3 regions of the Edaphobacter sp. FHG110511_03 genome follow, and region 2 is predicted to be linked to each of the others. Evidence: riboswitches for the same ligand, from Rfam matches in the RefSeq annotation. Region 2 holds a riboswitch; each other region holds the start of a gene.
What was found. A riboswitch is a leader RNA that binds a small molecule or an ion and turns the genes downstream of it on or off. The one in region 2 is predicted to bind cobalamin.
Positions count from the first base shown of each region.

Region 1: linked by a shared signal. The riboswitch ahead of AC5S26_RS19445 (TonB-dependent receptor) and the one ahead of cobU (bifunctional adenosylcobinamide kinase/adenosylcobinamide-phosphate guanylyltransferase) in region 2 are both predicted to bind cobalamin.
Region 3: linked by a shared signal. The riboswitch ahead of AC5S26_RS20075 (ribonucleoside-diphosphate reductase subunit alpha) and the one ahead of cobU (bifunctional adenosylcobinamide kinase/adenosylcobinamide-phosphate guanylyltransferase) in region 2 are both predicted to bind cobalamin.

Region 1 is NZ_JBZYWL010000004.1:614,904-624,475, reverse strand. It holds gene AC5S26_RS19455 (hypothetical protein) at 1-323, shown strand, start outside; gene AC5S26_RS19450 (class I SAM-dependent methyltransferase) at 632-1,432, shown strand; gene AC5S26_RS19445 (TonB-dependent receptor) at 1,509-3,965, opposite strand; cobalamin riboswitch at 4,002-4,204, opposite strand; gene AC5S26_RS19440 (uracil-DNA glycosylase) at 4,297-5,199, opposite strand; gene rpoZ (DNA-directed RNA polymerase subunit omega) at 5,236-5,442, opposite strand; gene gmk (guanylate kinase) at 5,521-6,177, opposite strand; gene AC5S26_RS19425 (YicC/YloC family endoribonuclease) at 6,229-7,134, opposite strand; gene AC5S26_RS19420 (ABC transporter ATP-binding protein) at 7,131-9,008, opposite strand; gene rapZ (RNase adapter RapZ) at 9,086-9,572, opposite strand, start outside.
Region 2 is NZ_JBZYWL010000001.1:47,980-57,551, reverse strand. It holds gene AC5S26_RS00215 (CbtA family protein) at 1-642, opposite strand, end outside; gene AC5S26_RS00210 (CbtB domain-containing protein) at 676-894, opposite strand; gene AC5S26_RS00205 (histidine phosphatase family protein) at 953-1,564, shown strand; cobalamin riboswitch at 1,594-1,778, shown strand; gene cobU (bifunctional adenosylcobinamide kinase/adenosylcobinamide-phosphate guanylyltransferase) at 1,872-2,405, shown strand; gene AC5S26_RS00195 (cobyrinic acid a,c-diamide synthase CobB) at 2,402-3,859, shown strand; gene AC5S26_RS00190 (hypothetical protein) at 3,873-4,043, opposite strand; gene AC5S26_RS00185 (TonB-dependent receptor) at 4,011-6,359, shown strand; gene cobT (nicotinate-nucleotide--dimethylbenzimidazole phosphoribosyltransferase) at 6,360-7,448, shown strand; gene cobS (adenosylcobinamide-GDP ribazoletransferase) at 7,445-8,203, shown strand; gene AC5S26_RS00170 (histidine phosphatase family protein) at 8,200-8,766, shown strand; gene AC5S26_RS00165 (hypothetical protein) at 8,766-9,572, shown strand, end outside.
Region 3 is NZ_JBZYWL010000005.1:72,592-82,163, reverse strand. It holds gene AC5S26_RS20085 (RidA family protein) at 1-180, opposite strand, end outside; gene AC5S26_RS20080 (formylglycine-generating enzyme family protein) at 279-1,235, shown strand; cobalamin riboswitch at 1,302-1,495, shown strand; gene AC5S26_RS20075 (ribonucleoside-diphosphate reductase subunit alpha) at 1,597-3,996, shown strand; gene AC5S26_RS20070 (ribonucleotide-diphosphate reductase subunit beta) at 4,009-5,025, shown strand; gene AC5S26_RS20065 (c-type cytochrome) at 5,356-6,228, shown strand; gene AC5S26_RS20060 (acido-empty-quinoprotein group A) at 6,225-7,886, shown strand; gene AC5S26_RS20055 (MFS transporter) at 7,972-9,213, shown strand; gene AC5S26_RS20050 (sugar phosphate isomerase/epimerase family protein) at 9,274-9,572, shown strand, end outside.

The DNA.
Region 1 (9,572 bases), on a different contig from region 2:
ATTTCCGCACTGGCTCTGAGATCATGCCCGCCGGAAAGTACGACATTCTGACGATGTCAGACCACGTTCTGCTTCTTCGCGGGACCACACAGAACAAATCGCAGATCCTGATGGCAATAGGATCTACAACGATGAAGCCGACCGAAAGAGGCAGGTTAGTATTTAACCGTTACGGAAACAAGTACTTCCTCCACCAGATTTGGTCGCCTGGTGCAACGAGCGGTTTCGAGCTTCCTAAGAGTCATGCAGAGAAGGAAACCGTCCGGGCCGCAAATACCCCGGTACCTACGAACACAGAACTTGCACTCAACATGCCTCACTGACTCTGACAGCCGGCCGTAGATTCTTCCATCGGCCGGCTGCCAATTTCCCACAAGTACCTGCACATCCGCGATCCGTAGAGATGCGTCGAGCATTCCAACCCCGGCTAAGGTCGCCGCCTACTTTCCGTCCTCATTCTTCAGAAGCCTTCACTTTAAGGCTAACCGAATAACCGAAAATCTCAGCTTCACATCACGAGCCGCTCGCGGTGATCGACGACAATGCGTACATCTCGTATACGATAATCTCGACTTACTCCCGCCTCTTTCCAAACAAGAGCAGACTATCTCCCACAACAGGTGGAGGGAACGTGCAGACTGGAAATCATGCTAAGTCAACCTACTCTCTCGACAACGCCGGCAGAGAAGCGCCCTCGCGCTTTCAAGCCCTGACCGATGCCTTCGACGCAGAGACCATTCGCCATTTTGAAGCACTTGGCGTCGGTCTTGGCTGGCGCTGTCTCGAGGTAGGTGGAGGCGGGGGCTCCATTGCCGCATGGCTCGCGTCCCGCATCGCCCCTTCTGGACATCTGGTCGTCACTGACATCGACCCTCGGTTCCTTGAGTCTTTGAATCTCCCCAACACAGAAGTGCTGCGCCACAACATAGTCACCGATCCTCTGCCGGAAGCGGCTTACGATCTGGTACACGCCCGTCTCGTTCTCACCCACATCCCGCAACGCGAGGCGGTGCTCGCCCGTCTGGCTGCATCGTTGAAGCGCGGCGGCTGGCTGATCGACGAGGAGATCGACATCTCCATTATTCCGGATCCCGCATCCTTCCCGGGCGAGGTCCACTCGAAGACCTTCGACGCCATGCTTCAAGTGATGAAACAGAGCGGCGTCGATCACAGATTCGGCCGGAGACTCTTCCATCTCCTGCGCGGTCTTGGGCTCCTCAACGTTGCAGCCGAGGGCAGAACGTCAGCGTGGGCAGGCGGATCTGCCGGTGTCTCCATCCTGCGGGCCAATTACGAACAGCTCCGGGACGACATCCTTCGTATTGGATTCGTCACGGAGCAGGAGTTCGAACGAGACCTCCTGCAACTCAATGATCCGTCCTTCATGATGGCGTCGCCTGTCCTGTGGTCAGCTTGGGGACAGCGACCATAGCGCCGTGATCGGCATCTGGCAAATATAGGTATATGAAAGATTTAGATGCTAGAGCCGTTTGACAAACAGTAAAGGATCAGTCGCCGCCTAGCCGCACCTTCAGGCCGGTACGGAAGGTGAATGGAAGTGATGGGTAGCCGATGGGGCCGATGTGTTGCTGGGAGAGGAGATTTCCCAGCTCTGCGAAGACAGAGACCCGATGCGTCGCAGAATAGGTCCCATAGGCATCGAGTTTTGCATAGCCAAAGTCCAAATTGCGGTTAGGAAGAAGGAGGCTATTGTCTCCATTGGTGTCAGAGAAGGAAAGGAAGGTGGAGTCGTCCGAACGGCTGGCAAAGGCTCCCTTCAGTGCGGCCGAGAACTTGATCACCGTGTATTGTGCGCTGAAGAAGCCGGTCTGCGGGGGACGGCGGAAGGGGCGCTGGCCTACGAGCGGATAGGAAGAGCCAATCGGCACGCCGGGAAGGTTGGGGTTCTGGGCGGAGGTACCATTGGCTGCGGCATCGGTAGAGAACGACTGCTCGACGAGCGAAGCGAGGTAGGTATAGCCGCCGCGCATGAGGATGTGGCTGGTGGGAGCGAACTGAAGCTCGCCCTCAAAGCCCTGAGCCCTGTAGGCGAGGGTGTTCAGGAGAGCACCGAAGAGTTGGGCCTTGGTGGTGTCGATTCCGAAGACGGTACGCAGCGTACCCGAGTCGACGAAGTCGAGCTGATGGCTGAACTGGTTGTGGAAGTACCCGGCCTTGAGGATGAGCTTCTGATTGAAGATGTTCTGGTCAATACCAATGTCGTAGGTACGCGAACGGAGCGCCTGGATCGGCTTCACGTTGTAAGCAGCAATCAGGTCAGCCGCTCCGGCATCTGACAGTTGTGTGTAGAGTGAGTTGAACTCGTTCGAAAGCGAAGGCTCCTGAACACCGGTGGCTGCGTTGGCGCGGAGTTTGGTTCCATGAAGAAATCCGTTGCCGGGACGTACCGGCACCCAGGCGAGACCGAAGCGGGGCGTGCCTGCTGTGCCATACAGATCATTGCGTTCGATGGCTCCGCCAAGGGAGTAGAAGATCCGATTGAAGAGGTCGCCCTGAAACTGGAGCGTGTACTGGAAGTTGGTCCGCTTCGTCTTGTCGAAGCTGAAAGAGCTGTTGGAGGAGCCGCGCTCGTCCTCATACCGGAAGCCGAAGAGGCCGATGAAGTGTGGCGAGAAGGTGTAGTCCGACTGGAAGTAAAGCTCATCGCGCAACGAAGCGAGATCGTTAGGCGCTGGGTAAGCTCCGGGGTAATTGATGGCGGCGCGCCCGGAAGCAGAGTAGCCGTTGGCTCCGCGAATCGTGACCGCATTGCCGAAGTAGGCCACGTCTCCAAACTGGTCGTAAGTCAGCAACTCACCCACCGGGTAGAACTGGACCAGCTGTTCGCGTTTCCGGGCGATGCCATAGCGAACAAGGTTATGCCAGTTGTGGAAACGGTTCTCGATCGTAGCGCCGGAGTACAGGTCCTGGTCAGCCTGCTTGCCCACCGCTGAGATTCCAAAGAAATCGTGCGCGTTGGGAACACCTGTTGCCGAGACGGCATTGCGGATGGTGAAGCGCAGAGGCGTATTGGCAGTGATGTTGTAGCCGATATTGGCCGCACTGGTCGACGCGTGATACCGATATAACGGCAGAGCGTTCGAGGAGTCGAAGCGCGAGAAGGCTCCATAGTAATCGAGGCGGCTATGCGCTCCGCCTACGGTGACCTCGTTGCGCCAGGTGTGAAAGTTTCCCGCGTCTCCCGTGTAGTTGAGGATAGGACGCAGGGTGGCTCCGCGGGGCGTGGTGAAGTTGACCACGGAGGCGCCGGCGTCCGAACCATAGAGAACGCTGTTGGGTCCGCGATACAGCTCGAAGCCATCGAGAGCGGTGGAGGAGACGGTGCCGAAGTCGAAGCGGCCGCCGATATCCTCCGAGGTAACGCCGTCGATCATCACTTTATTGGCGTCGGAGTTTCCGCCGCGCACGAAGAGCGATCCGACGCCGCCGTACTGCCCCGTCTGCACGGCAGTGACACCTGGAGACTGGCGCAGGTCGTCGACAACGCCCACGCGTGTTTGCAGCGCGGAAAACGGGACGAGGTTGATGGCCGAACTTGCCTGCTGGATGGGCGTGGGGATTCCGGTGGCGGTAACGGTGATCTGCGCGGTGACCGCGGCGATCTCGAGGGTCACGTTGCGGTTGACGACGTCGGTACGTCCACCGTAGAAGCTCTGCCCGATGCCTGGCGTGAAGGTAGCCGCAGAGGTGAGCAGGAGAAAGCGGCCGGAGCCGGTGCTGCGAATCTCGAACGAGCCATCGGCAGCGCTGAGACCGGAGCCGGCCACGTTCTTGCCCTGGATCAACTGAACCCGTGCCCCGGCAACAGCAGCTCCAAGCGGATCGGTAACGGTTCCGCGAACAATGACTGCCTGGGAGGAGAGCGTGACGAAGGAAAGAATCGCCAGAACGGAGAGCAGGCGGAAGACGTGTGAAGCCGCAAACGAACGCGCGGGTGCGTGCATGAAGATTAACTCCTCGTTCCCCCGTCGGAAACGTGGCTGGTGTGCGACAACGGAACCGGTCTCCTGACTGTCGCGTTTCATTCTGCCGGTTGCGGCTATTCCCTTCCCGAGGATTTGTCAGTGGGAGTGAGCCAGACAGTATTCACATTCGCGAAAGTGCGAGCGTGCGCGAATCACAGTTGCGGGGCAGTGGCGGACTCTCACCGCGCTTCCCGAGCATTTCGTTGCGGTACAAGGTGGAGTTAAACGGCCCACACGAGCATAGAGGTGCCGGGCCGAAAGCTACAGCGTATTTCCAGTGTGCGGTATGGATGAGGATGAAGTCAAAAAATCATGCCTTCGCCTGGGCCTTCAATCCTAGCTCTTTCATGACCATCTGAAGATCCTTCCAGGCCTCGCCCTTCTGGCGCGGATCCCGGAGCAGAAAGGCTGGGTGGTAGGTCACGACGAGTTTTGCGCCACGGCAGCCATGCCAACGGCCGCGCAGCCCGCTCAGCGATTGCTTCACCCCAAGCAGGTAAGTCGCCGCAGTTGAGCCCAGCGCAACGATGATCTCGGGCTGCACCACATCAATCTGCCTCAGGAGAAATTGCGAGCAGGTATTTGCCTCCACCGGCTCCGGAACGCGGTTGCCCGGCGGCCTGCACTTCACGATATTCGCGATATAAACCTGCTCACGCTTCAGTCCCATCGCGGAGATCATGTTGTTCAGAAGCTGACCCGCCTTGCCGACAAACGGAAGCCCCTGTGTGTCCTCGTCCGCCCCTGGGCCCTCGCCCACGAACATCAGGCGAGCGTTCGGGTCTCCGTCGGCGAATACGATCTTGCGCCGCCCGGCATAGGCCAGCGGGCACCGCGTACAGTCGCCGATATCTTCGCGGATCGCCTCTAGTGCGCTGGGCTTCTGGGCGGCTGCGAGGCGCACCTCAGGCAGAGGCGCAAGATTGTCGAAACTTACTAACTTGGGAATCTCAGGCTCCGAAAACTCTCTCTTGGGCGGGGCAGGTACAGCGACCGGCTCCCTGGGAACGGTTGCCACAGGCTGCGGACGGGATGGCTGTGCCACCGCCGCGTTAATCTCTCTCGCCGGAGCCGCAACGGTTTCAGCAACCGCCGTCACCGAAGCCAAATCCGCCTCGACGACAGGCTCCCCTCGACGATAAAGATCGTACACACCCAGGTCGCGCAGGTACTCGACATAGGCCCGCAACTGCTGCTCAGCTTCTCCTGCCATAGATCTATGCTATCGCGTGTCGAAGGGAGTCAGGCCCTAGTGCAGCTGCGGATTTGAAGTCGCGGGGCGCTGGGGCAGAACATACTTTACATAGCCCTGCCTGATCTCGTCCTGCGCCACCTGGCAGGCTTTGGTCGATTTGGCAACAATCAGCGGAGGGGCGCCCGACTGCAGCTGCCGTGCCCGGCGTGCAGCGCCCTTCACCAGACTGTACTTATTGTGGAATGGACTTTGATCCGTCATGGGTGGTCCCCCTTGTCGTTTGAATGTATCGCAGCTCCGCAAAATGTACATCAAAAATTCACGGTGGAAATCTGGATCTTACTCTCCAAAAGATTCTAGAACGGCCCTCAGTTTGGGTGAGGCAGCGTCGGTCCGGCAGCTTTTCGCCAACTCCGCGCACTCCGCATCTCCACGCTCCGAGAGAACGATTGCGCGCATCTCCGCCACGGCATTCTCCAGAACATCGTTGACCAGAGCGTATTGATAGTCCCAGACCTGCTTGATCTCTCCCCGGGCTCCGGCCAGCCGCTTCTGAATCACGGCTTCATCGGTTACTTTCTCCGCCGCGCTCCGGTTCTTTAGCCGCTTCTCAAGGATCTGCGGACTCGGTGGAAGGATGAAGATCGAAACCGCCTGAGGCGTCTTCTTCATCACCTGCAGCGCGCCCTGAACATCGATGTCGAGAAGCAGGTCTTTGCCAAGATCCCGGGCATGACGAAGCGCCGAGACTGCCGTTCCATAGTAGTTGCCGAAGACCTCCGCCCATTCCAGAAAGTCCTCCGCAGCGACCATTCGCTCAAACTCTTTGCGCGTGGTGAAGAAGTACTCACGCCCATTCTCCTCGGAGCCGCGCGGAGACCGCGTCGTATACGAGATAGAAAAATCCAGACCCTCCACCAGGGTTCGAAGCTGGCTCACCAGCGTCGACTTCCCCGATCCGGAGGGCGCTGAGATGATAAAAAGAATTCCCGCCATCTGCTCCCTGATTGTCCAGCCTGTTCGGATATCTGCCAGTGTAAACCGCGACTACTCCAGATTCTGCACCTGTTCGCGAGCCTTCTCGATCTCGGCCTTGATCTCGAGCCCAAGCTCGGTAATGCGCAGGCTGTTCTCTCCTGAGGCTGAGCCGGTCTTCGAGAGCATCGTGTTGGCTTCGCGGTTCAGCTCCTGTAGCAGAAAATCCATCCGCTTGCCCAGTTCGCCGCCCTCATCCAGCATGGCCACGAAGCGATCGATATGGGTCCGGAGTCGGACGATCTCTTCTTCGATATCGCTCTTTTCGGCTAGCACCGCCGCCTCCGAAAGCAGCCGCTCTTCAGTGACCGGAACCCCGTCCGTCAGTTCAGCCAGACGCGTTCTCAGGCGCTCGAACTGTGCCTCTCGTACACCGTTCCGCAGAGACGCCATCTCCTCACCAAAGGCCTGAAGGCGCTTCATGGAGGCTCGCAGCTCTGCAGCTAGGGCTGCACCCTCCTCGGCGCGAACCTCGTTCAACCGCTCAATCAACGCAGGCATGGCTGCGATCACTGCCCGATCCAGCTCAGGAATTCCTTCGACGCCGATCGTGCTCTCCGCGGTCATGACGCCGGGAATCCGCAGCAGGCCGTTCAGATCCGGCTGATTCGGCAGGCCGTATAGCTCGGCGGCCTTGGCGATCGATGCCAGATATGCGCCCAGTAGATCCTCGTTCAATTGAATCTGGGCACTCGCCTTGCGATCCACCTGCAGCGTCACTTCAATGTGGCCCCGCTTCAGCATCTCCTTAAGCAGCCTTCGTAGCTGAATCTCTAATGCGTCGCAATAAGAGGGCAGGCGCATATGCAGATCGAGAAAGCGGTGGTTCACGCTTTTGATCGCCAACGAGAAGCCAATCGCGTCGTCTGCACCGCTTCGAGCGCTGGCAAACCCGGTCATCGAATAAATAGAACTCAAGCAAATCCCTCCAACTCTGCTGGCTGCAGCGGGCCTTCATTCTCTACTGCGGGAGAACCTTCGTCCCCAAACTGCATATCGTAAAGCCGGCGATAGGTGCCTGACTGCCGCATCAGCTCCTCATGGGTGCCGGTCTCCGTAACCCTGCCGCGCTCGATCACAACGATCCTGGTGGCTCTACGAACCGTAGAGAGGCGATGCGCGATCACGAAGACGGTCCGGTCCTGCATCAGGTTCGCCAGCGCAGCCTGCACGAACTGCTCGCTCTCTGTATCGAGGGCGCTGGTCGCCTCGTCGAGGATCAGGATGGGGGCATTCTTCAAAATCGCGCGCGCGATGGCCAGGCGCTGCCGTTCGCCCCCGCTCAGCCGAAGTCCCTTCTCGCCGATCCGGGTGTTGTATCCCTCCGGCATCTTCAGGATAAAGTCGTGCGCGAGCGCCATCCGTGCGGCCTCTTCCACCTTGCTGAGCGGAACGTCGGGCTGTCCGTAGGCGATGTTGTTTCGCACCGTATCGTTGAAGAGCACCGTCTCCTGGGTTACCTTGCCGATCTGCTCGCGCAGGGACGCGATCGTGACGTCGCGAAGATCGTAACCATCGATCACAATCCTTCCCTCGTTCACATCGAAGAAGCGCGGAATCAGGTTGACCAGCGACGATTTTCCCGCACCGCTCGGACCCACCAGGGCGATCACCTCTCCTGGCCTTACATCGAGATCAACCCCATGGAGCACCTGCGTTGTCTCGCCGTCATCTCCTATGTAGCCGAAACCGACCTTCTCAAACCGGATCTCCTGGTGGAATCCCTTCAGAACATGGGCGCGGCGCTTCTCCTGAACATCGTCCTGAGCGTCCATGAACTTGAAGATGTCTTCACTCGCCCCCATCGCCTGCTGAAAGCTGTTGTAGAAGAGAGCGAACTTCCGCACAGGATCGTACAGGGTAAATACGGCTACCAGGAACGCGATGAACGAGCCTGCCGTCATCTCGTGGCGAACAATCCTTCCCCGCCCCAGCAGGAGCAGCAGAGCGATTCCCACCGACCCCAGCGCATCCATCAGCGGCGAACTGATCGCCTGCACGCTGACCGACTTCAGGTTCGCGCTGAACAGCCTGCGCGCCGCTCTGCGAAAGCGGTTCATCTCCCAGAGCTCCATCCCGAAGGCCTTTACGATCCGATTGCCCGTGATGGTCTCATGCAGGATGTTCTGAATCTCGGCAAGCTTGTCCTGCCCCTTCCGCGTCGTCTGCCGCACCCTGCGGCCGATACGGCGCGCCGACGAGATGACGACCGGGACGAAGAGCAACAGCACCCAGGCCAGTTTGCCACCCACGACGACCACCACTCCGGCGGTAAACAACAGCGTGAACAGCTGCTGCATGAAGTCGCCCAGCACGCTTGACATCGCAAACTGCACACGTTCGATATCGTTGATCAGTGTCGAGAGAAGCGTTCCAGTCGTATGCTTCTGAAAGAACGCAACCGAGCGCCGCAGAACCGCGTTATACAGGTCATTGCGAAGATCGGTGATCATGCCGAAACCGGCATAGTTCACCAGGTAGGTTCCCAGGTAGTCGCACACCGATTTCAGAATTGCCGAAACGATCAGCGCATAGGCTACAACGGTCCAGGCATTGTGGAAGTGCCCCGGAACCAGAAACTGCAGGTTCAACTCGCGATGGATGTGGGGCAGATGAAACTTCAGCACTTCGCCGGTCGATGCCTCCGGGCTCAGCACATTGTCGAAGATCGGCTTGACCAGAAGAATGCGCAACGCGGCCATCGCGCCAACCGTCGCCATCAGGAGCACAGAACCAACCAGATACAGGGCATAGGGCCGCACGTAGAGAAGCAATCGCCAGATACGCTTCAAGCCGCCACTCTCCCGATCCTTACCATCTCCGGCATCACTCTATTTTAATCGCCTTCCGGGTCATGCGGGGGCCGACATTAGCGCGGCATGTCGCGGTGCAGCGTTTTGACGCGATAGCCGGCAGACGAAAGCCTCTTCTTCATCTCCTCCGCGATGAATACCGAACGATGCTGGCCGCCGGTACATCCAAAAGCCACCGTGAGATAGCTCTTTCCTTCCTTGATGTAGTGAGGAAGGAGAAATTTCATCATCTCCGTCGTCCGGTCCAGAAACTCCGCCGTCTGCGGGAAGTCGCGAACATATTTGGCGACCTTGGGATGCTTGCCCGTCAGCTTGCGAAATTCCGGCACGAAATGGGGGTTAGGAAGAAATCGCACGTCGAAGACGAGGTCCGCCTCCGCCGGGACTCCGTTCTTGAACCCAAAGCTGTTCGAGGAGATCGTTAGGTTACGATCACTCGCCTCCCGCTCAAACTGGGCCCCAATGTGCGCCCGCAGGTCATGCACGGTGAACTTGGTGGTATCCAGAACGATATCGGCGACATTGCGGATTGGGTCCAGCCGC
Region 2 (9,572 bases):
AACTTGAAGAGCCCATGACGCCAGACGAAATTGCCAAAGCAAATCAGCAGGGAATCCTGTCGGGACTTCGTTGATCGGTGGAAGGAGATAGCCGATGATGGTTACTATTGCGATAAAAAAGATTGCGGCCAAAACCCCGCCATTCCATCCTCCAAATCGCCGTATTGAGTAGCGTCCGATCTTAATCGATACGACCATTGCAAGAACAGAGAGCAGGATCATTAAGAAGAATGCGCTAGTTCTAATGCCAATTGTTTCAGGGTTGCCGACTGACGGCGGGCTAGCAGGATATTTGAGGCTTGGAACGAACACAACGGTTATGAAACCAATGCAGGCGAGGAACGCGGCGAGGTCGCGCGGACGGGTCGGGCCGACGCGTCCATATGAAAAAGCGAAACTAAGGCCGAAAAGACCCCCTAATGCCGCGCCGAATGTTACCGTACCAGTGAGTAGCCCGACGGTTTTCTGAACGCGCCGGCTGAAAATCTCTGGCTCTTCTTGATCGTGTATATGGCCGGTGCCGGATTCAAAGGCAATCGCGCGATCCACTTGAGGTTCGCCCAGCCAGTGAGCGGAAACGAATACAACCAGGCCGGCAAGGATGCCGACCAACATGCCGCGGATGAGTAGGCTACGTGCCAAGAGACATTCCGACCTTAGGTTAGAATCCGTCTCTCAGTGACAGGGAAAACCCAGGAGGTGGCGGCCATCGTGAACGAATTCGTGAACTGTACGACCGTGCATGATACTGGTCGCGCCTTGTTCGGCTCCCACAAAGTAGATTGCCAATAGGAGCAGGAGCCCGCCGAAGAATGCCCATGGAAGAATCTCAGACAACGGAATCGTGGGAACGAAGATTGGCTGCGAGATCGAACCTGTGTTTTGCGATGCCATGCGAAGCTCCTTTTTTTCAGTGTAGCGCAAGCGACTCTCGTAAGATAACACCTACTTTATGAAGTCCAACGCTCTGCATGGTCGCCTCACGTTGATAAGCCACCCAGCTACGCGGGAACAAAAGGCCGGTATCTTTCCGCTTGATGAACCTTTAGATGAGCAGTCCTTGCGGGAGCTTGCACCCGTACCTCGGAGAGTGTCAAGAGATATCAAGGTATTCGTGGCTCCAGAACTTCGGACACGACAGACATCGGACGCTCTAGGATTGAACGCGATAGATGATTCAGAACTTCGAGATTGCGATTTCGGACGATGGCATGGCCGTTCTCTAGAAGAACTGCAATCGGAAGAGGTTCAAAGTCTGATTGATTGGCTGAACGACATTCGCGCAGCACCACACGAAGGCGAATCTTTTTACAAACTAATGACAAGAGTCGGAGCTTGGCTCGACAGGCAACGAGGTGCTGGTTCCGTCGTTGCTGTGACGCATGGGTCTGTTATTCGGGCAGCAGTGGTGTATGCGATGCAAGGCTCTCCGCATCAGTCATTTCTGCGCTTAGAAGTTTCTCCGCTCACAATGACGGACATTCGTTTTGGCAACGGCTTTTGGTGCATACGTTCAGTGGGTGTTCCATTAGAGGCCAAGAGCCTAATGAAAAGTATGTGGTAGCACTAAGCCGCGGAGACGAGGAGGATGATAGACTCCAATCAATTCCAGGTGCCCTGACTCTAGGGTGAAAATGGGAATCCGGTGAGAATCCGGAACTGCCCCGCAGCGGTATTCAGGAACGAACGCTCAATAATGCACTGGTCCGACGTGGACTGGGAAGCTGAGCCAGTAGGAAGCCTGTAAGTCCGAAGACCTGCCAGGAAAGATCGCACACGCCTCCGCGGGGAGACGAGGTCGCAGTGGTTCATCTGGTCACTTCGGGAACCGTTGTCTCCTTCGCTAATCTCAGCACAGGCTAGGGAGTTGCATGATGGTGACGCTTGTTCTCGGTGGTGTTCGCAGCGGCAAAAGTGGTTATGCGCAACGACTCGCAGAACGTGCAGACAATGTCACATTTGTGGCCACTGCTGAGGTTCGGGACGACCCCGAAATGCAATCCAAGATCGATCGCCATCAATCGGAACGCCCAATTCATTGGAAGACCATAGAAGAGCCCGTTGGCCTCGCGAGGGTTTTGTCAGCGCCGGATGAGTCGTCGCAAGTCATCCTGATCGACTGTCTTACTATCTTCGCTGCAAATATACTTGAGCGCTTCGGTGACAACACTACCGCAACCCATACAGAAATCGACGCCTTATGTGGCGCTCTTAGCCACGCCCCATGCAATATCATTCTTGTCTCAAACGAGGTAGGAAGTGGCGTCGTTCCAGCGTACGCTTCAGGCCGTCGATTTCGAGATCTCGTCGGCGAGATCAATCAGAGAGTGGCGGTGCTTGCGGATAACGTCCTCTTTATGATCGCCGGGCTGCCGTTAGTGCTAAAAGGAGACGCGCAGCTATGACAGGATTTCTCGTTGCGGGGACATCCAGCGGCGTCGGCAAAACTACTGTCACATTGGCCATCACGGCCGCATTGCGTGGCCGGGGGCACGTGGTCCAACTGTTCAAAGGTGGTCCAGACTTCTTAGATGCTGGGCATCATACCCGCATTGCTGGGCGAAGATCACGCAACCTGGATACCTGGATGCTGAGCTCCGAGAACAATCGCAATATCCTGCGACGCGCTTCGCAGGGTGCGGATGTCCTTGTCGTCGAAGGAATGATGGGCTTGTTTGATGGGAAGAATGGGACTGGAAAAGGAAGCAGCGCCGAGATTGCCAGCCTCCTTAAACTGCCAATTGTGCTGGTCGTTGACGCAAGCAAATCGGCTCAAAGCATCGCTGCCGTCGTCCTTGGTTTTGAGATGTTTGATCCGGAACTGCGATTTGCTGGGATTATCCTCAACCGCGTTGGGAGCGAGCATCATTTTCGATTGCTCGAAGCGGCAATTCTCGATCGATGCAGAACGCCAATACTCGGATGGCTGCCAAGAGAATCCGCTATCTCAATTCCAGAGCGACATCTCGGTCTTCGTACCGCAGAGGAATCGCAAGACGAAGAGTCGACATGCCAATTTACCAAACTCGCCAGCGCAGCCGAGAGCCACCTATCTCTCGATTGGCTTCTCTCTCTGCAATGTAGGCTTGATCTGAAATCCGACTCTATGCCCCAGGCCAGAACGGAAGTAAGAGCACGTATCGGCGTGGCGTTCGATCCTGCTTTCAGCTTTTATTACGAGGATAATCTGGATCTTCTACGCGAACAGGGAGCTGAAATTGTGAAGTTCAGCCCTTTGCACGATTCCGATCTGCCGCCGATGCTGGATGGGCTCTATTTGGGTGGCGGATATCCTGAACTCTATGCAAAAGAGCTAAGCGGCAATACGACAATGCTCGCTGCGATTCGCGAGTTCGCAAAGTCCCAACGTCCCATATATGCAGAGTGTGGCGGCATGATGTATCTCGCCGCAGCGTTAACCACGAAAGATGGCACCCTCCATGAAATGTCTGGAGTCTTGCCATGCCGCGTCGAGATGACCCCTCATCTCAAAAGCTTTGGTTACGTTACCGTCGCATTCACACAAGATTGCTTGCTCGGACCGGCAGGCACAACCATTCGTGGTCATAGTTTTCATTACTCTCAAATGGCTGCAACACACGGTCTATCGAGCAATTACCGGGTCAGCTATTCGCTCTCTGCACGACTGGAGCGAGAAGGCTTCGGCGTCTCCAGCGCAAATCTATTGGCTAGCTACATCCATCTCCATTTTCTTTCCAATCCTACAGTTGCTGAGCATTTTGTCGAAGCAGCCATCTCACGTCGAGAAAGACGGCTTGAGACGGGCGACATACAAGGTGGGATATCAACCTCTCCGCTAGGAGCATTTTCGAGGGGAACCGGTGTACAGACGTATTGATTGTCATCTTGGACTATTTGTGCTGATTCTTCACCTTGATCTTGTGCAGCAGATCAAAACTGCCAGTGCGCAGACCATACAGACTCGCAGCAATTTCGTTGATGTCTGTTGTACCGCACATGGATTCGTCAAAGATCCACTCGGTGCGAATGTGCCGAATGCCTCTGTCGAGCTTCTCGATCAAAACGGTTCCGTTGTGTTAACAGTCCATGCGGGTTCAGACGGACTATATCAAGTCAGGGTCCCTAAGCCTGGGCAATTTCAGTTGCGAACTCATGCGAAGTCCTTCAATACCACGACTACGCCGCTACGATTGTTCGTTACCAATAGCGATCTCCGCCTGGACCTAACGCTTTCGACACCGACGCTGACTGAGGCGATTACGGTCACGGCTACAGGGACACCGACACCTTTGGCACAGGTTTCGGCCCCGGTTACCGTCCTGACCTCAGCGCAGTTTCCCCACTCGAACGACATTCAGGAACCCTTGCGGTATGTCCCAGGGGTACAAGTTACGCAGACCGGGCAGAGCGGCGGGACAAGTGGCGTTTCCATCCGCGGCGGAGCGACGAACACTGCGAAGGTTCTTATAGACGGCGTTCCTGCAAACGATATCGGTGGAGCAACAGAGTTCGCCAACATCTCCACGGTAGCAATTGACCGCATTGAGGTGTTGCGAGGACCGAATAGCGCACTCTACGGCTCCGACGCACTTGCCGGAGTTGTGTCGTTGACGACGCGCCGCGGATCCACAGTGACACCCCGGCTGGACTATTCTGCCGATGGCGGCAACTTCAGTTCTTATCGCCAGGAAGCCGCCTTGAGTGGGATTGTCCAAAGGCTGGACTATTTGGCGGACTTTGGACGCCAGGATACCCACAACAGCATTCCATCAAATACCTTTCATAATGCAACCTTCGCCGGCAACTTCGGCTATCAGCTCAATTCCACAACGGATGCCAGGTTGACGTATCGTCACGTGGCAACATCGGGGGGCAAGCCGAACGCGATTTTACTCTACGGTATTCCGGATGCAGCTGGTTCTAAGGAGCAGGACCAGTATGTGAGTGTCACGCTGAACAATCAGACCACTGATCGCTGGCATAATCTTCTTCGGTACGGCGGACTCCGTCTCAACTATGAATACTCCGACTACGCACCTACTGGCATTCCGCTACTAAATCCTGACGGCAGCGTGAAGTACTATCTCGGGGCACCGGTCACGATTCGAGGAGCAAACGGTTATAGCGTCAGTGGGCAAGCCATTTTTCAACGACCCACGACTATTTTCCCAAACTTTACGACGAATGCCACCAGTCGCGATTTTGTTTACGTGCAATCTGACTATCGGCTGTCCATGCATACCATTGCGCTGGGAGCCTTCAAATTCGAAAACGAGCGCGGATCTTCAATTTCTACCGGTAGCAGTCCAGGTTTCGCTAATCGGGGTAACTACAGCTACATGATGGAGATTCAGGGGGACCTGCAAAATCGTTTTTACTACACGGTTGGTTCCGGTCTTGAAGACAATGCAGCGTTCGGATTTGCCACGACACCACGCGCCGCCATTGGCTACTATCTGACGCGTCCCGGCGCTGGTCACCTTTTTAGTGGAACCAAAGTGCATGCGAGTTTTGCCAAGGGCATTAAAGGCCCAAGCATTTTTCAGCAGAATAATTCGTTGCTGAGTTTGCTTGCGATCAGTCCTGCGACAGCGCCTTTGATCGCCCAATACAACATTGACCAGGTTGGGCCTGAGACTTCCAGAAGCTACGATACAGGGCTCGATCAGGAATTCGCCCACGGTCGAGGACGCCTCGGACTCACATACTTTCACAATGAATTCGGAAACACGCTTGAGTTTCTCTCGCAGACGGCACTTATCAGTTTCGGCGTACCCGCAGCCGCTCTAACCAGCGTTGCAGGAGCTTACGTAAACTCGCTCTCCTATCGAACTCAGGGTCTTGAGACGCAGATCGAGCTCCAGTTGGGAAATCATTTTTTCGCACGAGGAGGCTATACGCTCCTCGATGGTAAGGTGCAAGACTCTTTTGCAAGTAGTGCGCTAAAACCGGTGTATAACACCGCATACAACTTTGGTTCAATTCCGATCGGCAGTTCCGGTCCTTTGAAGGGAAATCGCCCCTTTCGCCGTGCACGTAACTCGGGCTACTTCGGAATTCAATACAGCCGTAGTCGATTTTCGACATCACTCAGTGCAACGATCGTCGGCTTACGCGATGATAGCGACTTTCTGACGAGCGACCCCAATGGTAAGCCAAATCTTCTTCTGCCCAACCAGAATCTTGATGGCGCGTATCAACGGCTTGAGTTATCGGGTGACTATCACGTAACCAGCTACCTTACTGCCTATGCACAGATCCAAAATCTTCTGAGTCAGCACTACAGCGAAGCATTCGGTTATCCGGCGCTCCCTCTCAACTTCCGCGCCGGCTTTCGAGTGTCGCTGGGAGGAGAAGCGTGGAGGGGGCGTCACTAGATGGAAACAGCAAAGATCTCATTCGAGAATGATTTTCTAAATGCCTGCGCTCGAGTTGTACCTCTAAGTCCGGAAGCGTTTGCCTTTGCTCGTGCACGTTTGGATACGTTAACAAAGCCTCTAGGGAGTCTCGGTCGGCTTGAAGATATAGCGGCACAATGGATCGCAATCCGGCAGAGGGATCCGGCAGCTCCGATCCGTAAAGCCGCCTATGTATTTGCGGCGGATCATGGCGTTACGGTTGAAGGCGTCAGTGCTTACCCGCGTGAGGTAACGCACCAAATGGTTCTAAATTTCCTCGGCGAAGGCGCGGCCATCAATGTACTCGCAAGCTTGCACGGTGCGACCCTCCACGTCGTGGATGTAGGCGTAGATGCGGATTTGAGAGGCCACCCGCGCCTTATTCATAGAAAGGTAGCTCACGGGACGGCAAACATGGCTTGCGATGCAGCTATGACCGACGAAGAAGTCTGGCGTGCCCTTGCGGCTGGACTCGAGCAGGCAAACGAAGCCGCAGCGGCTCGACAAAATTTAGTCGCGATTGGTGAGATGGGTATCGGAAACACCACCTCGGCATCCGCGATCACGGCTGCACTGACTGGTGTTTCCGCCGATCTTGTTACCGGTACCGGAACAGGTATCAATGATGCAGTACGGATGCACAAAGCCGCGGTCGTTAATCGTGCTCTCGAGCGACACTTTGAGAAGATTTCGCACGCTGATCCCATAGCAATCTTGAGAAATGTTGGAGGGCTGGAGATCGCAGCCATGACCGGGATGGTCGTGGGCCTGGCGAGTCACCGGATCGTGGCTCTGTGTGATGGGTTCATCTCTACGGCCGCCGCCGCTCTAGCTGTAGCTCTTCAACCGAACATTAAGGGTTATTTGATGGCTGGTCATCAGTCTCTCGAGCCAGGACACCGCTTGCTTCTTGACTACCTCGGCATCGAGCCCTTGCTGTCGCTGAACATGAGACTGGGTGAAGGGACCGGAGCCGTCTTAGCCATGTCGATCGTTGAATCCGCCGTCTCGCTTTATTGGAAGATGGCAACGTTTGAATCCGCCGGGGTTAGCGAGGTCTCCGGATGACTAAGAGCCTGAAGAGCGTTAGCGGGGACTTGGCCTCAGCGGTCCAATTTCTGAGCGTTGTGCCCTTGCCGAGTGTTGACTATCACCCTGACGCGCTTTCTCGCGCAGTAAAGTATTTTCCTTTAGTCGGTGCCCTCATCGGCGGTGCGGCAGCACTTTTGAATCTGGTTCTCATTCGGCATCTACCGCGGCTAGCCTCCGCTTTTGTCGTGGTGACCCTTCTGGTCTTGGTTACCGGTTGCCTTCATGAGGATGGACTAGCGGACGCCGCCGATGGATTTGGCGGCGGCCATACTCGAGAAAAGATCCTACTCATCTTTAGAGACAGTTGTATCGGCAGTTACGGAGCCGTAGCGGTATGTCTCAGTATTGTGGGGCGGATCATCCTGATTTCATCATTGCCGGCCCGCCATATCGCCGCATATTTAATCGTTGCGAGCGTTCTTTGCCGCTGGACTGTTTTACCTCTTAGTTGCTTTCTGCCGTCAGCTCGCGAAGGCGAAGGTCAAGGGGCTCGCATTGCAAGGTTAACAACAAGATGGTCTTTGATTATAGGGACGCTCTTTGCCTTCACGTTAACTGGTGTTGTTCTTCGTTGGCAGGCTATTGTTCCCATCGCCGCTTCGCTCCTCGTCACATATTTAAGTGGTCGATTTTACTTCAAGAGGATAGGCGGCATTACGGGAGACTGCTTCGGAGCTACTATGCAGCTTACCGAGATAGCCGTCTACTTGTGCGGGGTTTGGGGCGTATGACTGCAAATAGATTGCTTCTTCTCATTCGCCATGCTGAGACGGATTTCTCCGGGACCTTTTGCGGTCACTCCGATCCGCCAATCAATGAGAAAGGTCGCCTGCAAATCGAGCATATGATGCTTGGTTTAAAACCATACAAATTGGATGCTGTTTACAGCAGCGACCTTCAACGCGCTCTTTCGACCGCCAATGCCATAGCGACGTTCTTTGCAGTCCCATTGCGTATTACAAGCAGCCTTCGGGAGATAAGCTTCGGTGATTGGGAAAATTCGACATGGGAAGAAAATGAAAGACGCGATCCAGCGTATGCGCGACGCTGGGCCTCGGAGTTTCCCAGACTTCGTGCTCCGAATGGCGAAGAGTTCTCATCCTTTGAAGAGAGAACGCTCACTGAGTTCGATGCAATTAACGCTTCTAACCAGAATGCGGCTATCGTGACACACGCGGGCGTCTTGCGCGCGATTTTAACCCAGCGCTTAGGATTGAGTGATGATGAAGCTTGGTTGCGTACGAAAAACTACTGCGGCGTGTTCGATTATCCCAACCGGGATCGGAGTTTGTGATGCCAGATCGTGTAGATGTGCGGGAACTCATCGCTTGGGGATTGGATGATAATGAGTTCCGACCGAATACCGACACGCAATCTCGTGAGATAGATACTGCTCGGAGTCAGATCGCCAAACGGGAATCCCTCATCTTCGATGACGCCATACTCGGGGAGGTTCCAGGGGAGCTGGCTGGCTTGATTGAACGGGTTTTGGAACGGTTCGATCTTCAGGAAGAGATGGAAGGGCTTGATTGGACAATCGGAGTAGTAGATTTGTGTCGGCTACACGTCTTTCAACGCCGCCTCATGCTAGATGGTCGGCGCCCTTATCTGGAGATTCCGAATGCGAACAATTGGCCCGCACTCTTCGAATTTGCATTCCCTCCAGCTGCTCCAGTCGAGTATAGGAGGCTTGCTTCCAGTGGATCTGAGCTAGTTCTGCAATCGGAGAATCCTAATTTTCAGGTCCGCACGTCTGCCACATGTGATCGGCATCCCATACAGCTTCACGGCGGCAGTCCTTTTTTTGAAGTAGCCGAGTTTCGCGGCCGGTGGTTTCTGCGAGATGGCTATCATCGCGCCTATCGTCTGCTGCGCGGTAACGTACAGTATCTCCCCGCGGTTATTGTCCGAGCCAGGACACTTGCCGAGCTGGGACCAGTGTATCCATGGTTCTTTCCGGAAGAAACGCTCTTCGGATCCGCTCCTCCATGCCTCATCGACTTTCTCGATGACAGCCTCACAATCAACTATGTCCGCCCGCGTCTCCTCAAGACGCTCCGCGTCATCATTGAGGAAAACCTCGTGGCGGCCACTCCCACA
Region 3 (9,572 bases), on a different contig from region 2:
ATTCTTGAGTGCGGCGGCGATGAGGGTGAGGCACTGATCGGTCTGCTCGGCGACGTCGAGATCGTCGGCCCCGACGGGCCCGGTTCCGGAGACATGAACCTGATTGCCGATGCGAACGGCGCGAGAGAAGCCGATGATGGGTTCGTAGGGGCTGGTGCCCGGGATGTTGGTACGGGTCATGGAAGGATTGTAATGGTGCCGAGCAGCGTACCTTGCAGGGTGGCTCGGGATCGTGGCATTTCATGCGAGGCTTGAAGTTGTGTAGCATTGCCTTGACGATGGATGAAGAGAAGAAAAGCTGCTGCACGCCTTCTGCAGACCGCGCAGAAAAGCTCACAAACGAGTCTGCGATTCTGGCCAATCCATTGCAGGAAAGCTCCAGCGCCGGCATGATTGTGCTGCCCGGTGGACGTTTCAAGATGGGCACGGATTATGCCCTCGGCTTTTCTGCGGATGGGGAAGGCCCGGTCCGCTTCGTGGTCCTGCCACCCTTTTCGATCGACATCACGCCCGTTACCAACGCGCAGTACGCAGAGTTCATCCAGGCCACGGGATATATCACCGAGGCGGAGCGATACGACTGGTCCTTCGTCTTCTGGGCACATATTCCCAAAGAGCGTTTCAAGCAGCTTGTCGCAGACACTGTCGCCCAGGCGCAGTGGTGGTGCAAGGTATACAAAGCGAAGTGGGATGCTCCGGAGGGCCCAGGCAGTCATCTTCGCGGCCGTGAGGATCATCCTGTGGTTCATGTCTCCTACTCGGACGCAGAGGCTTATGCCGCGTGGGCGGGCAAACAGCTGCCTACGGAAGCAGAGTGGGAATACGCTGCTCGCGGCGGGTTGGAGCAGAGGCTGTTTCCGTGGGGAGACGAACTTGAACCCGAAGGCAAACACCTTTGCAACGTATGGCAGGGAGAGTTTCCTTCGCAGGATACGGCGGAAGATGGATATGCGGGATCGTGCCCGGTCAGGGCGTTTCCTCCAAACGGATATGGTCTTTACTCCATGGTCGGAAATGTGTGGGAGTGGACCCAGGACTGGTTTGGGGTTAACCATCCAAAGCATGAGACGACTAACCCGAGAGGCCCGGTGCGTGGCACGGAAAAGGTCACCAAGGGAGGCAGCTTTCTTTGCCATGCGAGCTACTGCAATCGCTATCGCGTGGCCGCCAGAACCAGGAATACGCCGGACAGCTCGACCAGCAACATGGGCTTTCGCTGCGTGCGGCGCGGCTAGAGTTTCTTCCTCATTTCCACATGATGGCCCCAATATATAGACGTTGACCCGCCGTATAGCCCTTGTTATAGTGAGTGAACTTCACGGTGTTCTGGCCCTCGTGGTCAGGACTGAAAAGGGAATCCGGTGCGAATCCGGAACTGCCCCGCAGCGGTAAGCAGGAACGAACGCTTCGATATGGCACTGGCTGAAAAGCTGGGAAGCCGAAGCAAGTAGGGAGCCTGCAGAGTCCGAAGACCTGCCGGAAGCGCGTGCCGAAAGGCACGAATTTCACACGCCTTCGAGGGGAAGGTGCGGTGGCCGCGTCCGGTTTGTGCAGACGTCCTCCGCTTCCTCCGCTCTGGGCAAGAGGAGACTCCCCATGGCGGCACAAGCGACGCTGACAGAACTGGACCCGAACTTTCCCTCGGCCGAATCGATTCCACAGATGCAGGTGCGCAAACGAAGTGGCGCGCTTGAGCCAGTGGATGTGAACAAGATTGTGCGAGCCGTGCAGCGATGCTGCCAGGGGCTGGCACATGTGGACGCGATTCGCGTTGCGAGCAAAACGATTGGCGGGTTGTTTGACGGGGCCTCGACTCGTGAGCTGGACTCGATCTCGATCCAGACAGCGGCGGCGTTGATTGCAGAGGAGCCGGAATACTCCCGGCTGGCAGCGCGTCTGTTGCTGGCGACCATTGAGAAGGAGGTTGCGGGGCAGAATATCTATTCGTTCTCGCAGTCGATAGAAGTTGGCCATCGCGAAGGAGTGGTTTCGAAGGATGCGGCGGAGTTTGTCGCAGGCAATGCGCGCAAGCTGAACAGCGCGATTGACGATCGCTTCTCCGATCGATTCGAGTACTTCGGACTTCGCACGGTCTACGATCGCTATCTTCTGCGCCATCCCATCACGCGGCAGGTGATTGAGACGCCTCAGTACTTCTTTATGAGGGTGTCGGCGGGCCTGTCGACGCGGGTGGGAGAGGCAGTGGATTTTTATCGTCTGCTGGCCTCGCACGATTATCTGCCGAGCTCGCCGACCTTGTTCAACAGCGGAACGAAACATTCGCAGATGTCGTCGTGCTATCTGCTGGATTCGCCGAAGGACTCGCTGGAGTCGATCTATGACGCCTACAAGCAGATTGCGCTGCTGTCGAAGTTTTCCGGCGGTATCGGGCTGGCCTTTCACCGGGTACGCTCGGAGGGCTCGCTGATTTGGGCGACGAATGGCCTGTCGAATGGGATTGTGCCGTGGCTGCGCACGCTGGATGCCTCGGTGGCAGCTGTAAACCAGGGCGGCAAGCGCAAGGGGGCCTGCTGCGTCTATCTGGAGCCGTGGCATGCCGATGTGGAGTCGTTCCTCGAGATGCGCGACAACACCGGCGATCAGGCACGAAGGACCTACAACCTGAATCTAGCGAACTGGATTCCCGACTTGTTCATGCGGCGCGTGGATGAGGATGGAGTGTGGTCGTTGTTCGACCCCAAAGTCGTACCACAATTTCCGGATTTGTACGGGGAAGACTTCGACCGGGCGTATGAGCAGGCTGAAGAGCAGAAGAAATATGTGAGGCAGGTGAAGGCGCGTGATCTTTATGCGCGCATGATGCGCACGCTGGCCGAGACTGGAAATGGATGGATGGTCTTCAAAGATGCGTGCAATCGGAAGTGCAATCAGACCGGAAGGCCTGAGAATGTCGTTCACCTTTCGAATCTCTGCACGGAGATCACGGAGGTGACTTCTTCGGCGGAGACAGCGGTGTGCAATCTAGGCTCGATCAATCTCGCCCGGCATGTAAACGAAGGGGTGTTCGATTTCGAGAAGCTGGCTGCTACGGTGCGCCACGCTGTGCCGATGCTGGATCGGGTGATCGACATCAACTACTACCCCGTCTCCCAGGCGGCAGTGGCAAACAGCCGCTGGCGTCCCGTGGGGCTTGGAGTGATGGGCCTGCAGGATGTCTTCTTCCAGCTGCGAATTGCGTTCGATTCGCCGGAGGCGAGAAGACTGTCGGCAAAGATCCAGGAAGAGGTCTACTTCCATGCCCTGACCGTCTCCTGCGAGCTGGCTGAGCAGAACGGACCGCATGCGGCGTTCGCGGAGTCTCGCGCCGCGCAGGGGGAGTTTCAATTCGACCTGTGGGGTGGGACGCCCGAGAACGGTGAGCGCTGGGAGCAGCTGCGGGAGCGCATTCGCAAGACAGGGCTTCGGAACTCGCTGATGATTGCGATTGCTCCAACGGCAACGATCGCCTCCATCGCGGGGTGCTACGAGTGCATCGAGCCTCAGATCTCCAATCTGTTCAAGCGGGAGACGCTTTCGGGGGAGTTCATGCAGATCAACCGCTACCTCGTCCAGGAGCTGAAGCAGCTAGGGATGTGGTCCGAGGCCATGCGAACGCGGATCAAGCTTGCGGAGGGTTCGATCCAGGGAATCGACGAGATCCCTGAGGATGTCCGATCGATCTACCGCACCGTCTGGGAGGTTCCGATGCGATCCCTGATCGATATGGCCGCCGACCGTGGGCTCTTCATCGATCAGAGCCAGTCGCTGAACCTGTTTGCGGAGTCGCCGAATATCGGAAGACTCAGCTCCATGTATATGTACGCGTGGAAGCGTGGCATCAAGACGACCTATTATCTGCGGTCGCGGCCTGCGACGAAGATTGCGAAGACCACGGTGTCGGCGGTTGCGCGCGAGCGGAGCGTACCGGCGATCAACGCCACTGCGAGCGTCGCCTGCTCGCTGGATAACCCTGAGACCTGCGAAGCCTGTCAGTAACGGAGAGCAATTATGTCGACTGCAACACACACCATTCTGGATCCTGGCCTTTCGCTTACGCTGCGGCCGATGCGCTATCCCACCTTCTTCGAGATGTTCAAGGATGGTATTCGCAATACCTGGACCGTCGAAGAGATCGATTTTTCCACCGATCTAGTTGATCTGCGTTCGCGGCTGACGCCGGCTGAGATTCACCTGGTTCAGCGTCTGGTGGCCTTCTTCGCGACCGGGGACTCGATTGTGTCGAACAACCTGGTGCTGAATCTTTACAAGCACATCAACTCGCCGGAGGCTCGGCTTTATCTATCGCGCCAGCTCTTTGAAGAAGCCGTGCACGTGCAGTTCTATCTGACGCTGCTGGACAACTATGTTCCCGACCCGGATGCGCGCGCGGAGGCGTTTGCGGCGGTTGAGAATATTCCTTCGATCACGAAAAAGGCGCAGTTCTGCATGCGCTGGATGGACTCGATTCAAAAGCTGGATGAGCTGCGAACGCCGCAGGAGCGCAAACAATTCCTGTTGAACCTGGTCTGCTTCGCGGGCTGTATCGAGGGTCTCTTTTTCTTTGCCGCATTTGCTTATGTTTACTTTCTGCGGTCTCGTGGCCTGCTGAATGGTCTGGCTGCAGGAACGAACTGGGTCTTTCGCGATGAGAGCTGCCATCTTGAATTCGCCTTCGAGGTGGTCAACGTGGTTCGTTCCGAGGAGCCGGAGCTTTTCGATGACGAGCTGAAGCAACAGATTATCGAGATGATGAAAGAGGCGGTCGATTGCGAGCTGCAGTTTGCCGAGGATCTGCTTTCGGGCGGCGTTGCGGGCCTTTCGGTCCGGGAGATGCGGCTGTATCTGGAGTACGTAGCTGATGCGCGCGTCTCACGCCTGGGGATGGAGCCGATTTTTGGATCGAAGAATCCATTCGCCTTCATGGAGCTGCAGGATGTGCAGGAGTTGACGAACTTTTTTGAAAGGCGGGTGTCTGCCTATCAGGTGGCTGTCGCCGGCGAGGTTGCTTTCCACGAAGATTTCTAGTGCTGGCTCTGAATGATTGCGCCTCAAAACGCGAGGGTGGGGGAGGTTGGCCTTGCCCTGGCGGGATGGTAAGAACTGCCATGCAGATCCGCGATCCCCTGGCAACTTCGTAGAAAGCGCAAATAAAGTAGATGAAAGTCCGGCTTATCCGTGAGGGGCGCCGGGCTTCCTCTCTTTAATGGGGGGCTTGTCGCGTGCTTATAAAAGGCGGTGTGCCGCCGATTGAATTATTTTGCGTCTATGCCGCTTCACGGTACAGTCAGAACGCGCCCATTTTCTAGGTTGTCCTGCGGTGCATGGACAATGATTGGGATCTGCCGGAGGAGATACGTGAAGCGCGAAATTCGGGCCACTTTGTTTTTATTCGCCGCGACGTGGTACGGAATACAGCTACACTCCGTTGTTCAAGCCCAGGCTACTGCTGCGACGCCTCGAGCGCAGCGCCGGCCGCAAGCCTATCCTGACCGCCCCAAAGCTCCGCAAGATGTACTGGACCGTGGCAAGGCAACCTATGGCGTGAGCTGCGGCTTTTGCCATGGATCGGATGCCGCCGGAGGTGAGATAGGGCCGAACCTGCTTCGATCGAGCGTGGTGTTGCAGGATCAATCGGGCGAGCTGATCGCTCCGATTGTGCATGGAGCACGCGCTGACAAGGGTATGCCTCGAGTCGAGTTGACCGACGCACAGATTGGCGATGTGGCCGCTTGGCTGCACAGCCTGAAGGTTGCGAGCCGCACTGATCCCAACGAAAACAATATCGATATCGTACGCGGGGATGCCGGGGCTGGTGAGAAGTACTTCCAGAAGACCTGCGCATCCTGTCACTCGACTACCGGAGACTTGAAGGGTTTTGCCGCGAAGATGCCCACACCCAAGGTGCTTCAGCAGACCTGGCTGTTGCCCGGCGGGTCAGGAGGAAGAGGCGGCTTTGCGCAGGTACAGCCGACGGGAGTCCATGTTCCCCCGGTCACAGTCACGGTGACTTTACCGACCGGCGAGAAGATCGATGGCTTGTTGACGAGAATCGACGACTTCTATGTGGGTCTTACCCAGGCTGATGGAACGCTTCGTGGGTTCAGCCGCATGGGGCAGGTTCCGAAGGTGGAACTGCATGATCCGCTCGCGCCGCATAGAGAGCTTCTGCACAAGTACACGGACAAAGACATCCACGACGTAACGGCCTACCTGGTGACCCTTAAATGACAAGAGTGTTGAAGTGTTTGCTTGCCATCGCATTGTTTGGCGCAGGGAGTGGCCTGGTTGTCGGCCAAAGCCTGGATCCCGCCCAGCTTTTAAAGCCGAATCCTGATTCGTGGCCGACTTATTCCGGCGACTACTCCGGACGCCGATACAGTTCCCTGAACTTGATCAATCATTCCACGGTGAAGAATTTGTCGTTGGCGTTTGTATCCCGGCTGCAGGCCGGGCCGCAGAGCCCCGCCGGTGCGCCTGCGACGATCGTCGCGGGGGAAGGGAAGGCGGAATTCAATACTGCGGCCAACATCAAGGGCGCAATCCTGCAGATCGATGGAGTCTTGTATGTTTCGACTCCAGACAATGCGTGGGCGCTGGATGCGCGGGACGGGCATGAGATCTGGCACTACTACTGGAGAACTAAAGGCGGCACGCACATCGGCAATCGCGGCATGGCGATGTGGAAGAGCTGGGTCTACATGGAGACGCCGGATAACTACCTGATCTGCCTGGATGCGAAGACGGGGAAAGAAAAGTGGCATAAAGAGATTGCGAGTTTTGACGAGCAGTATTTTTCAACGATGGCCCCGATCGTCGTGGGAGATCACCTGCTTGTAGGAACGGGCGACGATCTGGACGAGCCGGGGTTGCTTCAGTCCTTTGATCCCGAGACGGGCGACGTTCAATGGAAGTTCTATACAGTTCCGGTGAAAGCCGGCGATCCGGGCCTGGATACGTGGCGAAACCTGGATGCGGCCTCGCATGGTGGCGGGAACGTCTGGGTTCCTGGTTCGTATGATCCGGAGACCCATCTGTATATCTTCGGCACAGGGAATCCCAGCGCGGCATACACTTCGCAAAAGCGTGGGGATGGCGCCAATCTTTATACCTGCTCGATTGTCGCTGTGAATGTGGATACCGGCAAGATGGTCTGGTACTACCAGAACTCTCCGCATGATACGCATGACTACGATTCAGCCCAGACTCCGATTCTGATCGACGGCATGTTCAATGGGAAGATGCGCAAGCTGGTTCTGAATGGCGCACGAAACGGCTATTACTTCACCCTGGATCGTCTGACGGGTGAACATCTGGTGACGGGCAAGATGTCGAAGACGGTGAACTGGGCGGCGGATACCTATGACAAGAATGGAGCCCCGGTCAGAATCCCGGCGAAAGACTTCGACCTTGCCGGTGCCTTGGTATCTCCAGCGAACCAGGGAATCACCAACTGGATGCCCCCGGCGTACAGTCCGGATTCAGGCTTGATGTACGTTCCCACAACGGACAGCTACGCCATGTATTACCTGACCACCACCGATCCGCGTGGGTCGATGGGGCTGGGTGGCAAGGACGAGCAGAGCCTGGGAAGCATGGGGAGCTACATCACGGCGATCGACTACAAGACCGGCAAAATAGCCTGGCAGCATCGTTATTCCGGGATTACGAACTATGGTGTACAGCCCGGATTACTGACAACCGCAGGCAAGCTTTTGTTCGCCGGGGATCCGGGAGGAAATTTTGTTGCTTATGATGTGGCGACAGGAAATCCCCTATGGCACGCCCGGATTGGCGTTACGAATGCGCCTGAGACCTACATGCTGGATGGCCATCAGTATGTCCTCGTCGGCGCAGGAGACTCCGTCTATGCTTTCCGCCTGAACTGATTTGAAGTAACAATAGTCTTAGACAATCCGGCAGGACTCCAGGGAATGGCCGAACGGTTGGGAAGGATTATTGATGAAGCTGCAGATGAGAAGCCGACTTAGCGCGATGATGTTTCTGGAATATTTTATCTGGGGTGCATGGTATGTCACCCTGGGGACATGGCTCGCGGGACCCTTACACTTTAACGGCCAGCAGATTGGTTTTGCGGCAGGGGCCACGTCGGTGGGCGCGATTCTCGCTCCGTTCTTCGTCGGGCTGATCGCAGACAGGCTCTTCGCGACTCAGAAGGTTCTTGCCTTGTTGCATCTGCTTGGCGCGGCATTGTTGTTCGGTGCCTCTTCCCAGGTTTCTTTTCCGCTGTTCTATTTCTTCCTGCTGTTGTACTGCCTGTGCTTCATGCCGACGCTTGCGCTCACCAACTCTCTCGCGTTCCGACAGATGAGCGACCCGAAGGAGGAGTTCGGGGCCATTCGCGTGCTCGGTTCTTTCGGCTGGATTGTGGCCGGCCTGTTGATCGGTCACTTGAGAGTTGAGGCCACGGCCATGCCGATGCGTCTCGCCGGCCTTTCCTCTCTGATCATGGGGTTGTATTGTCTGACGTTGCCATCGACGCCGCCGCTTGGCCGGGCAGGTCGCCTCTCCATCAGCAGCATCTTCCCTCGTGAGGCAGTTGCTTTGCTGAAAGAGCGATCGATGCTGATCTTCGTCGCGGCCTCTTTCTTCATCTGTATTCCCCTGCAGTTCTACTACGCTTTCACCAATCTCTTCCTGAACCAGGTAGGCGTACAGAATGCGGCCGGCAAGATGACTGGCGGACAGATGTCGGAGCTTCTCTGCATGGTCCTGATCCCATGGTTCTTTCGGCGATTGGGCGTGAAGTATATGCTGGCAGCCGGTATGGGCGCGTGGGTTCTTCGCTATATCTTTTTTGCGTACGGCAACCCGACGGATCACATGTGGATGTTCTGGGGAGGCATTCTTCTCCATGGCATCTGTTACGACTTCTTCTTCGTAACCGGACAGATTTATATCGATTACAAAGCAGATATCGGCTTGCGCGCAGCGGCGCAGGGGCTCATCACGCTGATTACTTATGGATTAGGAATGTTCGTCGGATCGTGGCTCTCGGGTTCTGTCGTAGATCATTACACGCTGGCTGTAGCACAGGGTGCAGTCACTTATGACTGGAAGTCGATATGGCTGTTCTCGACCGTCATCTCCACTCTGGTGTTAGTCTTCTTCCTCTTTGCATTTTCCGAGAAACAAATCCAGAATCGCCCTTCTGAACTCGATGAGACTCAATTCGATAATGCCTTACCGCAATAAACCTGCGATTGCCTGTTGGCAAAAACACCATTTGTACCAATCTTGATAAAGGGAGTAACAATGCGACTTCATACCCGTAGAGAATTCCTGGCAACTTCCCGCAATTTTGGACTGGCCGCTCTGGGCACTGCCGTTCTTCCGCGGTTGGCGCTCGGGGAAGCCATGGGACTTCCGCCCGGAATCCAGCTCTACACTGTTCGCGAAGACCTGCCCAAGGATACGCCGGGTACACTCAAAAAGCTTCACGACATCGGTTTCCGCGAGGTAGAGACAGCGGGATTCGGAAAGTACAGCGTAAAAGAATTTCGGCAGCTGCTGGATGATGCCGGGCTGAAAGCGCCAAGTGCGCATTTGAATTT